2 regions of the Nonomuraea sp. NPDC049158 genome follow, and region 2 is predicted to be linked to the other one. Evidence: riboswitches for the same ligand, from Rfam matches in the RefSeq annotation. Region 2 holds a riboswitch; the other holds the start of a gene.

Region 1 (5,711 bases), on a different contig from region 2:
CCAGCGCGTGGCCGAGCGCCGCCCGGATGGCGCCCGCGTCGCAGACGACGACCGCCTCGGGCTCCCCGCGTACTGAGTCGAGCCAGTCCGCCACCCGCGCCGCGAGCATGGTCAGGCTCTCCCCGCCATGCGGTGCCGCGTCCGGATCCGCCAGCCAGCTCGCCAGCGCGTCCGGCTCCTCCTGCGCGACCCGCCCGTACGGCAGGCCGCGCCACCGGCCGTGATCCGCCTCCGCGAGCGCGGCGACCACGCACGCTTCCCGGCCGAGCGCGGCAGCGGTCTGCCGCGCCGCAGCACTGGGAGCAACCCACGTCGCTGAGCCGGCCACCGCTGAGCCGGTCGCCACCGACCCGGTTGCCATCGAGCCGGTCGTCATAGAGCCTGTCACCACCGAGCCCGTCACCACCGGGTCGACGGCAACCGAGGCCAAGCCGTGTGCGCCGGCCAAGTCGTGTGCTCTGGCCAGGCTGGCCGGGTCGGCGTTCTCATCGGCCACGGGAAAGCAGGCGGTCCGCATCCCCGGCGTGCTGGCGTGCCGGACGAACAGCACGCCGGCTCAGCCCGGCGAGGCGGCGGTCGCGGGTACGGCCGCCGCCCGCCGCGCCGCCCGGTCGCTCACCCACCCGAACAGCACGCCGAAGGCCGTCCAGAAAACGAGCTGCGTCCCCAGCGACACGAGCCTGAACTGCCACAGCAACGTGGCGGGGAAGCCCTCGGGCACCTCGTCCACGGTCGGCAGCAGCAGCCACGCGGCGACCACCGGGACCAGGAACGCCACCCCCGCCGCGACCCACCGCGCCCATGGCCCGGCGGTCACCCGCCGCGCGGTGGCCACCGCGATCGCGATCGCGGCCAGGCCGACAAGGATCATCACGACATAGAGGGCGGTCCGGCTGTTGATCGTTTCCGGGTCTCCCACAGCCGGTGGATTAGCCGGATATTTCACGAATGGTACGAGGATCGCCGCCCCGAACGCCGACCCGGCGGCGGCGAGCGCCAGCCCGCCCTCCGACCGTGGGCCGACCCGGCCCCGCAGACCCGCGTACACCAGGGCGAAGACCCCTCCCACGGCCAGCCCGTACAGGCCGGTGGCGAGGAAGAGCCCGGCCTTCTGGCCTGGCCTGCTGACCAGTTCCTCCTCGCCGTGGTCATGGCCAGGTTCCTGCGCGGCGTGCGCCTGTTCCAGCGCGATAGCACTGTCCACCTGCGGTTCCCCGAAGGCGAAGGCGAAGCCGCCCGCGATCAATCCGGCCAGCAGGCCCAGAAGCAGGCCCCTGACCAGCAGGGTGCGTACCATGCCGAGGTCTAGTGGCAGGGCACGCCGAGCAGGTGACGCCCGTCGTGCATGAGTTCGTGCAGGTACGCACCTGTCTGCGAGATGGCTCCGTTGTCCATCAGCACCAGGTAGGCGATCAGCAGCAGTACCGGCACGGCCAGCAACCACAGCCGCAGACGGGGGAACGGAATGACGGTAGGAGCGGACAGACCACTCATCAGTGCCTCCTCAGGGATGACGCGTCCCAACAAATGAGGTCACGGAGGTCCAAGCGACCTGGCTCCCGGGATCTACGTCCCGGATACAGTGGCGCGTCCGCACCGGCATCTCACCGGATTTCCCTTGGACAACCGTGAAATCTACCGGAACGTATCCTTTCCTCCCGTTCGCGTCAACACATCAAGGAGGCCAGACGTCGGTGGTGTGAGGCGCGCACGGCTGGTGGCGGGTGCCACTCGCGGCGGGATGGAGCGCAGGTTGGAGGTGTACGGTCGCGCCCGGCGTGCTCGCGAGTTCATCGCCCACGGCGAAGTCCGCCGCTTCGCAGCCGCCGGCCGACGCTTTGCGCGGAGAGAGGGCGGTCCCGCGTCGTGTGCGGGACCGCCCCAGGTCAGCGGGCTAGCGGGTTAGCGGACGCGGATGAAGACAGGGTTGGAGTAGAACCACAGGTCCTGCCACGGGCTCTCCTTGCCGTCGGCCGCCGGCTCCATCTCGTCGGTGCTGGTGCCGCGTACCCGCAGGTAGCTGTCGGTCTGCACGTCGCGCAGCGTGTGCCGGATGACATAGTCCCGGCCCTGCCGGCGCCAGTCGCCCGGGCCGAAGCGCGCCACGACCTTCGTGGTGGGGTTGGTGTCGGCGTCCAGGTTGGCGCTCACGCCACTCACCTGCCCGGTGATGAGGTCGACGCGCCGCACCTCGGGGCGCTCGCCGTTGCCGTTCTTGCCCTCCAGCGGCCGGAACCGGATCTCGACCTCGACGTCGGTGCGGGTACGCCGGTTGACCACCAGCGTCTCGCCCACGGTGGCCTGGCGGCCCTGGTTGCCGGCGGTGACGTCGAGAGCGGTGACCAGGTCCCCGGTGGCGACGAAGATGCGGCCGTTGCGCAGGGCGTCCATGATGTCGCCGTAGTCCTGGCGCGCCATCACGTACGTCTTGCTGTACTCGCCCGGCCAGAAGTCCGAACCGCCGCGGGTCCAGTGCACGTGCGAGTCGGAGGTGGCCGTGATCCACCAGTGCCGGCCCTCGCCCAGCAGCGAGTCCCACAGGCCGCCGACCCGCGCGGTCATCTGGTCGAAGCCGCCGTAGGTGGGGTGGTTGCCATACCCGCCGCGCGCGCCACCGTTCAGGGGGCCCGCCTGGTGCCCGGGGGCGCCCTCGAATCCCACGTACACGTCGGGGGCGACGTTGTTGCCGTTGCGGAACTCACGCGGGGTGTCCTGACCCCACACCCCCAGCCCGGTCGCCGAGCGCGCCGCGTGGTGCGCGATCACCAGCGGCTTCTGCCCCATGCCGCGGGCGGCCTTGAGGAACTCCACCATCTTGGCCTCGGTGTCGCGGCCCGCGTCGGCCGGGAAGGCGTCGTGCTTGGCGAAGCGGCTCTCCAACTCGAACAACTGCCGCGCCTCGTCGGCGTGGTGCGGGATCATCAACGTGTGGTGGTCCAGCGCCGGCGCGTCGAACTCCATGCCCCAGAACTGCAGGACCTCGGGTACGAGCACACGCGAGCGCAGCAGGTCGGGATAAGCCTGCTCCAGGTTCACCTTGGAATGCGTCGGGCCGCCGTGGTCGGTGCACATCGCCCAGGTCAACCCGAAGTACTTGGCCATGATCGCGTTGGTGACGATCGGGTAGACCGCGTCGGCGCCCTTGTGGAAGGTCGGCGGATTGGTCTTGGTGTCGAACTCACCGCTGTACTCCGAGTGGACGTGGTGATCGCCCGCACGCCACATTCGGCCATTGCCGGCGCCGTTGCCGAAGGAGCGCTCGTCGTCGGCCTGCGCGGCGGTGCCGCCCACCAGGGGAGCCGCGGCGGCCAGCGTCGCGCCGACACCGGCGTACTTGACCAGCCGCCGCCGGGAAAGCCCGGCCGACTCGGCCTGTTCGTCCTTGTTGTTCCTCACGATGAAGCCTTTCGTGGTGCAGATAGGGTGCCGACCCGCAAGCCTCGAAGAGCCCACTGAACGCCGTGTGAACGCCGCTCGGGACGAGCAAGAACAGTGCATTGATCCCATCCGGAACCCGCCCAAGCCCGGAACCGCTGATGCGGGGCGGGCCGAGGTCGCTGCCAGGTCCTGTTGGGGCCGATCGGTATAGTCGAGGGGAACCTCCGTGGAGGAGGTCGCGGTGGTGGGGCCCACCGCCTCGCCGCCGATCCGGTGGCGGGCAACCGTGGCACCCAGCCGCCAACGGTCCCTACCAGAGGTTGTTCTGTGCTGCTGGTAGGAGGATCTTCATGTCTCGTCCCGAAGCGAAGCGACCCGTGGACGCCGACGTCGACCTGCGTGTGCCCGCCCAGCGTGCCGAGCTGCGCCGGGCTCCGTGGGCGACGCTGGGGGTGATCGCGCTCGGTGGCGCGGCGGGTGCGCTGGCCCGCTACGGCCTGGGCGTGGCCTTTCCGCGCCAGGCCGGGGCCTTTCCGTGGACGACACTGGCCATCAACACCGTCGGCTGTCTGCTGATCGGGGTGCTCATGGTGGCCATCACCGAGGTCTGGTCCGCGCCCGGATGGGTGCGTCCGCTGCTGGGCGTCGGCGTGCTGGGCGGGTTCACCACCTTCTCCACGTACATCCTGGAGATCAACCAGTTGCTGGCGGGCGACGCGGCTCGCACGGCGCTGGCGTACCTGGCGCTGACCCCCGTGCTGGCCCTGACCGCGGTGTGGGCCGGCAGCGCGGCGGCGCGTGCGGCGGCCCGCCGGTACGTCCGAGAGAGCAGGCGAGCGTGAAACTGGCCGGAGCGGCGCTACGGCTGACCATCTACGTCGGCGACACCGACACCTGGCACCACAAGCCGCTTTATCGCGAGATAGTCCACCGCGCGCACGCGGCCGGGCTGGCCGGCGCGAGCGTTTTTCGCGGCATAGAGGGCTACGGTGCCTCCAACCACATCCACACCACGCGCATTCTGTCCCTGTCGGAGGACCTGCCGGTGTCGATCGTCATCGTCGATGCCGCCGAACGGATCCGGGCCTTCCTGCCGCAGCTGGACGAGCTGATCTCTGAGGGGCTGGCCGTCGTGGACGAGGTAGAGGTGATCCGCTACGTCGGCCGCCCCAGCAGCGGGCAGCCCCGATGACCGGCCCGCTGACCGTGGCGCTGGTGGTGCTCGGCGGGGCGATCGGCGCGCCGCTGCGCTACCTGGCCGACCGGCTCGTCCAGGCGCGCCACGATTCCCTGTTCCCGTGGGGCACCTTCGCCGTCAACCTGGCCGGCTCGGCGCTGCTGGGCCTCCTGGCCGGGCTGCCCGCCGACGGCGCGGTGATGGCCTTCGCCGGCGCCGGGTTCTGCGGGGCGCTGACCACCTACTCCACCTTCAGCTATGAGACCCTGCGGCTGGTCCAGGACGGCGCCGGCTTCGTCGCCTGGGCCAATGTGCTGGCCAGCGTGGCCGGCGGCCTGGGCGCGGGCGTGTGCGGGTTCGCGCTGGCCCATGCTGTGACGGGCTGAGTCTGGCGTGCTGTCGCTGATCGGTCTGTGACCCGGCGGATCCCCGTGGTGGCGGCTTTCAGCGGGAAGCTATCGTTGCTCTCACTTGTTACGGCACCGGCCACCGAGAGCGGTCTCACCGTGGCGGAGCACGGAACGGGGGAGCGGGGATGACCGGCTGGTGGGGATGGGATCTGCTGATCGGGATCGCCGTCGCGCTGCTGGTCACCTGGCTGGCGCTGATCGCGGCGCTGGCAGTCCTCCGGCCGCGCGGCGGGCTGCTGCGCGAGGCGTTGCGGCTGTTGCCCGACGTGCTGCGGCTGGTGCGCCGCCTGGCCGCCGACCGCGAGCTGCCACGCGGGGTGCGGGTACGTCTAGGGCTGCTGCTGGCCTACCTGGCCATGCCTCTCGACCTTGTGCCCGACTTCATCCCGGTCCTGGGCTACGCCGACGACGCGATCATCGTCACCGCGGTGCTGCGCTCGGTGGTCCGCCGCGCCGGGCTGCAGGCGGTGCGCCGCCATTGGCCCGGCACCGAGGACGGGTTCACGGTGCTCTGCCGGCTGACCGGCCTGGCCGAGCGCGGCTCGGCGTCCTGAGTCTCGCTGAGAGACTGCGGCATCCTGCCGATTGCTGGCCAGCTCTGTGGCATCTCGCCGACCGCTGGTCAGTGGGTGCGGGAGGCCCGACCGCTGGTCAGCGTGTGCGTGCGGCGCTCTTCCCTTCCATAGGCGGCGTGCCCGTCATCGGGTGTGGTCGGCGTGGTTCCACCAGCGGGCGGTCGTGACGAC
Region 2 (5,711 bases):
GGTCGTCGCGCATCCGCTGCGTCCACAGCCCGCGGGCCTGCAGGTCGGCCACCAGGTAGCGGTTGACCTGGAGGAACTCCCCTGACAGCGTCTCGCGCTTGAACACGTTGGACACCTGCGGCTCGATGCACTCGTAGCACCCGGCGATGGAGGCGATGGTCGCGGTCGGGGCGATGGCGACCATCAGCGAGTTACGCAGCCCGGTCGCGGCGATCTTCGCGCGCAGCTCCGCCCAGCGCGGCCACGCGGCGGCGCCGTAGTGGTCGGGGTGCAGGACGCCGCCCGCCGCCCTGGTCTCCTCGTACGACGGATGCCGGCCGCGCTCCACGGCCAGGTCGGCGGAGGTGTCGTAGGCGGCCAGCGCGATCTCCTCGGCGACGCGGGTCGACAGCCCGAGCGCCTCGGGCGAGTCGAACGGCAGCCTGAGCGCGAAGAAGACGTCGGCCAGGCCCATCACGCCGAGCCCGATCGGCCGCCAGCGCTTGTTGGCCGCCTCGGCCTGGGCGGTCGGGTAGAAGCCCAGGTCGATGGTCCGGTCCAGGAAGCGCACCGCCGTACGGACGGTGGTGCGCAGCCGGGCCCAGTCGACGCCCTCGGCGGTCAGGTGGGCGGCGAGGTTGATCGAGCCGAGGTTGCACACCGCCGTCTCGCCGTCGCTGGTGACCTCGAGGATCTCGGTGCACAGGTTGGACAGGTGGATGACGTTCTCGGGCCGGGCCGTCTGGTTGGAGGTGCGGTTGGCGGCGTCCTTGAAGGTCATCCAGCCGTTGCCGGTCTGGGCGAGAGTACGCATCATCCGGCCGTAGAGGCTCCGGGCGGGCAGCTGCCGGACGTAGCGGCCGTCGGCCTCGTAGGCGCGGTAGGCGCGGGTGAACGCCTCGCCGTACAGGTCGGTGAGGTCGGGGACCTCCTTGGGGTCGAACAGCGACCAGACCTCGTCGGCCTCCACCCGCCGCATGAACTCGTCCGGCACCCAGTTGGCCAGGTTGAGGTTGTGCGTACGCCGGGCGTCCTCGCCCGTGTTGTCACGCAGCTCCAGGAACTCCTCGACGTCGGCGTGCCAGGTCTCCAGGTAGACGCAGGCCGCGCCCTTGCGGCGGCCGCCCTGGTTGACGGCGGCGACGGAGGAGTCGAGCGTACGCAGCCAGGGCACGATGCCGTTGGAGTGCCCGTTGGTGCCCCTGATGAGGGATCCGCGCGAGCGCACCCGGGTCCACGAGATGCCGATGCCCCCGGCGTACTTCGACAGCCTGGCCACCTGCCCGTAGCGGTCGTAGATCGACTCGAGCTCGTCGCGCGGCGAGTCGAGCAGGAAGCACGACGACAGCTGCGGCCGGCGCGAACCCGAGTTGAACAGCGTCGGCGAGCTCGGCAGGTACGACAGCGTGGACATGAGGCCGTACAGCTCGGCGGCCTCGGCGACCGTCTCCGACAGACCGCAGGCCACGCGCAGCAGGAAGTGCTGCGGCCGTTCGAGCACCGTCCGCGACTCCGGGTGCCGCAGCAGGTAGCGGTCATAGACCGTACGCAGGCCGAAGTACTCGAAGCGGTCGTCCGCCTCGCCGGAGACGAGCGCGTCGAGCTCGGCGGCGTGCGCGCCGACGAACGCGGCGAGCGAGTCCTGGATCAGCCCGGCGGCGTGGGTGGCGGCGATGGACTCGGAGAAGGTCCGCACGCCGTGCCCGGCCGCCTCGTCGGCGATCTCCTCGGCCAGGAGCCGGGCGGCGAGCCGGGAGTTCGCCGGATCGGTGATCACCCGGGCGGCGGCCTCCTCGATCGCCAGCCGCCGGTCAATGGCGACCGGCCGACCATCAGTCTCAATGATCTGCGTCACGTGCTCTCTCCTCGCGAGCTCATCCCCGTGAGGGCGCGCGAGAGCACGACGGCCCTGGAATCCCCGGCCGCGACGCCCCCGGCCCTCCCTCGAGGCCATGGACACTTCGATGGGCGGAGCCGGCCGGCTCCCCCAACGTCACCGGCAGGTCTTCGGGCTCGCGGGCATGGTCGAGGCTTCCTACTGGCCGTCGCTTCCCGGAAGTCTCCAGTGCTCGTGACGGCGGTCGTTCCCGCTCACCGCTGCGGGGCAGCCCCGGAATCGCACCGGGTTCCCTTTTGCTCCGCCCCGAGGGGCGAACCAGCGACGAGCAGGATCCTACATCTAGTGGCCGTTGGCGCAACTACCCCAGCATGTTGTGTCGCCCGCGTCGAGCATGCCCAGATCGCGGAGCACCGCCCTGGTCCTGCCGATCTCCGAGGCCAGCCACTGTTCGAAGTCGTCGCCGCTGAGCGGGAGCGAGGTCCATCCCTCCGCCCGGCAGGCCGCCCGCCACGAGTCGGACCCCGTGACCTCGTCGCAGAGCCGGATGGCGATGGCCTTCCCGTCGTCGGACATGCCCTCGGGCCCCACGGCCGCGCACCAGTCGGCGAAGTCCACCCGTACCCCGCACTCCAGCAGGCTCGGCGCCTCGATGCCGTCCACCCGGCGCGCGCTGGAGACGGCGAGCACCCTGACCAGGCCCTTGCCGATGGCGCGGCGCCAGTCCGCGAGCGTGCCGGTCGCCGCGGCGGCCTTGCCGCCCAGGAGCGCGGCCGCAGCCTCCTCGCTGCCGGGAAAGCCGGTGTAGTCGACCTGCCGGGTGTCGGCGCCGAGACCCTTGGCGATCAGCCCGAACAGCAGGTGGTCGGGCTCGCCCTGCGGTCCGCCCGTCAGCGGCGTGCGGTCGGGGTGGGCGACCAGTTGCGCGCCGAACTGGTCGAAGGTGGCGAACTTGGAGTGGGCGGGCACCACCACCACCTCGATCTGGCCGGTGAGCCGGGCCAGCGGCGTGGCGGTGTCGAGCAGCGACAGCCCGTTGTTGAGCTCGGTCGCGGCCAGCGCGGGCAGCCCGGTGACGGTGATCCGGGTGACGGGCGGGGTGCCGGAGACCGGGAAACCGGCGTCGCGGGCGGTCTTGACGAGCGCTTTGGTGACGCGGGCCCAGCGTCCGGCGCCGGGGACGATCGCGAAGCGCCCCGAGAGGCCGGCCGCGCTGACGGCACGTCCGCCGAGGCTCCCCTCCGTGCCACATCCTGTCGCGCAGGCCGCCACCGCCAGCCCGAGCGCGAAGAACCCCCGTCGGCGCATGGCGTCCTCCCCTCGCACCCCATTAACTACCCCACGTCACTGACACTTAACGCACTGTTACACATCAGGGTTGTGATTATCTGGGATCACGAAAAGTCGGGAAGAACTATGAAGTTTTCTCGCCCACACCGACGAGCAGGTACGACGGCAGCGAGGGCTCGCTGACCAGCCTGGGCCGGTCGGGCCGCCAGTCCGGGGCGTGCACCAGGCCCGGCTCGACCAGCGCGAAGTCCCCGAAGAACGCCCGGATCTCCCTCGGCGTCCGGTCGGTGCCGGCCCCGGCCGGCGTGGGCCGGCGCAGCGGCGTGGCGCCCTCGTCGAACCGCCCCCGCGAGGTCGCGTGGGTGAGCACCAGGTAGCTGCCGGGCGCCACCGCCTCGCGCAGCCTGGTCACCATCTTGCCCGGGTCGCGGGCGTCCGGGATGAAGTGCAGGATCGAGACCAGCAGGACGCCCACCGGCTCGTGCAGGTCGAGGAAGCGGGACGCCTGTGCCAGCACCTCGTCGGGGTCGAGCAGGTCGGCCTGGACGAAGACGGCCCGGCCCGCCTCCTCCAGCAGCGCCCTGGCGTGCGTGGCGACGACCGGGTCACGGTCGACGTAGACGACTTTCGCCTCCGGCGCCACCTCGTGCACGTTGCCCTGGGTCGGCAGCCCGCTGCCCAGATCGAGGAACTGGCGGATGCCCGCGTCCGCCAGGTGGCGGACCGCACGCTGGAGGAAGGCCCGGTTGGCACGCGCCAGCAGGACGGCTTGCGGGATCAGTGCCGCAAGCCGGTCGATCGCCTCGCGGTCGACGGCGTAGTTGTCTGTGCCGCCGAGCATGTAATCGTACATTCGTGCGAGATTTGGCGTCTGAGCATGAAACTCGGGCACAGTTTCGATCTTAAGTCCTGCCGGTCCACTTATCACGGGCTATGTGCCTATTGTGGCCGCCGTGTCGTAGCAGTTACTCGACTGTGACGCTCTTAGCCAAATTGCGCGGCTTATCCACATCACGCTCGAGTGCCACGGCGGCGTGGTAAGCCAGCAGCTGCAGCGGGATCGTGAGCAGGATCGGGTCCAGCTCGATCTCGTTCTTCGGCACCACGATGACGTCGTCGGCCAGCTTGGCGTCGGGTTCGCGGTGGCCCACCATGAGCACCTTGCCGCCGCGGGCGCGGATCTCGCCGAGCGTGGTGAGGTTCTTGTCGAGCAGTTCGTCGTCGGGGACGATGGCCACCGTCGGCATCTCGGGGCCGATGAGCGCGAGGGGCCCGTGCTTGAGCTCACTGGCCGGATAGGCCTCGGCGTGCACGTAGGAGATCTCCTTGAGCTTCTGCGCGCCTTCGCGGGCCACGGGATAACCGCGGACCCGGCCGACGAACATCATGCTCGGATAGTTCGCGTACTTCTTCGCCAGCTCGGCGATCTTGTCGCCCTGCGCCAGGATCTCCTCGATCTGGCCGGGCAGCCTGCGCAGGCCTTCGCAGACGCGGCGGCCGTCGGCGGGCGAGAGGTCGTGCACCCGGCCGAAGTGCAGCGCGAGCAGCGCGAACGCCAGCGACGTCGAGGTGAACGCCTTGGTCGAGGCGACCGAGACCTCGGGCCCGGCGTGCAGGTAGACGCCGCCGTCGACCTCGCGGGCGATGGCGCTGCCGACCGCGTTGACGATGCCGATGACCCGGCCGCCCTTGCGCTTGAGCTCCTGTACGGCCGCGAGCGTGTCGTAGGTCTCCCCCGACTGGCTGATCGCGACGTAGAGCGTGTCGGGGTCGACGACCGGGTTGCGGTAGCGGAACTCGCTGGCCGGCTCGGCGTCGGCCGGGATGCGGGCCAGCTCCTCGATCAGCTGCGCGCCGATCTGGCCGGAGTAGTAGGCCGAGCCGCAGCCGATGATCTTCACCCGGCGGAAGGAGCGGGTCTCGCGGGCGTCCATGTTCAGGCCGCCCAGGTGCGCGATGTGGAAGCGCTCGTCGAGCCGGCCGCTCATGGTGCGCGAGACCGTGTCGGGCTGCTCGGAGATCTCCTTGAGCAGGTAGTGCTCGTAGCCGCCGGTGTCGTAGTGCCCGGCGTCCCAGTCGACGGTCAGCGGCTCCTTGGCGGTCTCGCGCGCGTCGCTGGCGAAGGTGTGGAACCCGTCGGCCTTGAGCACGGCCAGCTCGCCGTCCTCCAGGTGCACGACCTGGCGGGTGTAGCGGACCAGCGCGGCCACGTCGGAGGCGGCGAACATCTCCTTCTCGCCGATGCCGAGCACGATCGGGCTGCCGTTGCGGGCCACGACCACCTCGCCGGGCCGCTCACCGTCGACGACCGCGATGCCGTACGTGCCGACGATGCTCTTGAGCGCCTTGCGTACGGCCTCCTCCAGCGTGTCGGTCTCCTCGACCGTGCGGGCGATCAGGTGCGCGAGCACCTCGGTGTCGGTCTCGGAGACGAACTCCGCCCCGTCGGCGGTCAGCTTGGCGCGCAGCTCGTCGGCGTTCTCGATGATGCCGTTGTGCACGACCGCGATCCGCTCGTCGGACGACAGGTGCGGGTGCGCGTTGACGTCGCTGGGCACGCCGTGCGTGGCCCACCGCGTGTGACCGATGCCGAGGGCGCCCTTGA

Evidence for each region. A riboswitch is a leader RNA that binds a small molecule or an ion and turns the genes downstream of it on or off. The one in region 2 is predicted to bind cobalamin.
Region 1: it holds a riboswitch for cobalamin, as region 2 does, so the genes downstream of both, AB0B61_RS55100 (CbtB-domain containing protein) here and AB0B61_RS36300 (ribonucleoside-diphosphate reductase subunit alpha) in region 2, are expected to answer to the same signal.

The regions. Positions count from the first base shown of each region.
Region 1 covers NZ_JBEZDM010000062.1:24,639-30,349, forward strand. The annotation lists gene AB0B61_RS55090 (histidine phosphatase family protein) at 1-550, opposite strand, end outside; gene AB0B61_RS55095 (CbtA family protein) at 557-1,297, opposite strand; gene AB0B61_RS55100 (CbtB-domain containing protein) at 1,306-1,494, opposite strand; adenosylcobalamin (AdoCbl) riboswitch at 1,496-1,644, opposite strand; gene AB0B61_RS55105 (phosphoesterase) at 1,903-3,396, opposite strand; gene crcB (fluoride efflux transporter CrcB) at 3,729-4,220, shown strand; gene AB0B61_RS55115 (DUF190 domain-containing protein) at 4,217-4,570, shown strand; gene crcB (fluoride efflux transporter CrcB) at 4,579-4,941, shown strand; gene AB0B61_RS55125 (DUF1232 domain-containing protein) at 5,091-5,519, shown strand; gene AB0B61_RS55130 (ABC transporter permease) at 5,664-5,711, opposite strand, start outside.
Region 2 covers NZ_JBEZDM010000021.1:158,982-164,692, reverse strand. The annotation lists gene AB0B61_RS36300 (ribonucleoside-diphosphate reductase subunit alpha) at 1-1,834, opposite strand, end outside; cobalamin riboswitch at 1,960-2,154, opposite strand; gene AB0B61_RS36295 (tripartite tricarboxylate transporter substrate-binding protein) at 2,159-3,124, opposite strand; gene AB0B61_RS36290 (SAM-dependent methyltransferase) at 3,231-3,998, opposite strand; gene glmS (glutamine--fructose-6-phosphate transaminase (isomerizing)) at 4,072-5,711, opposite strand, start outside.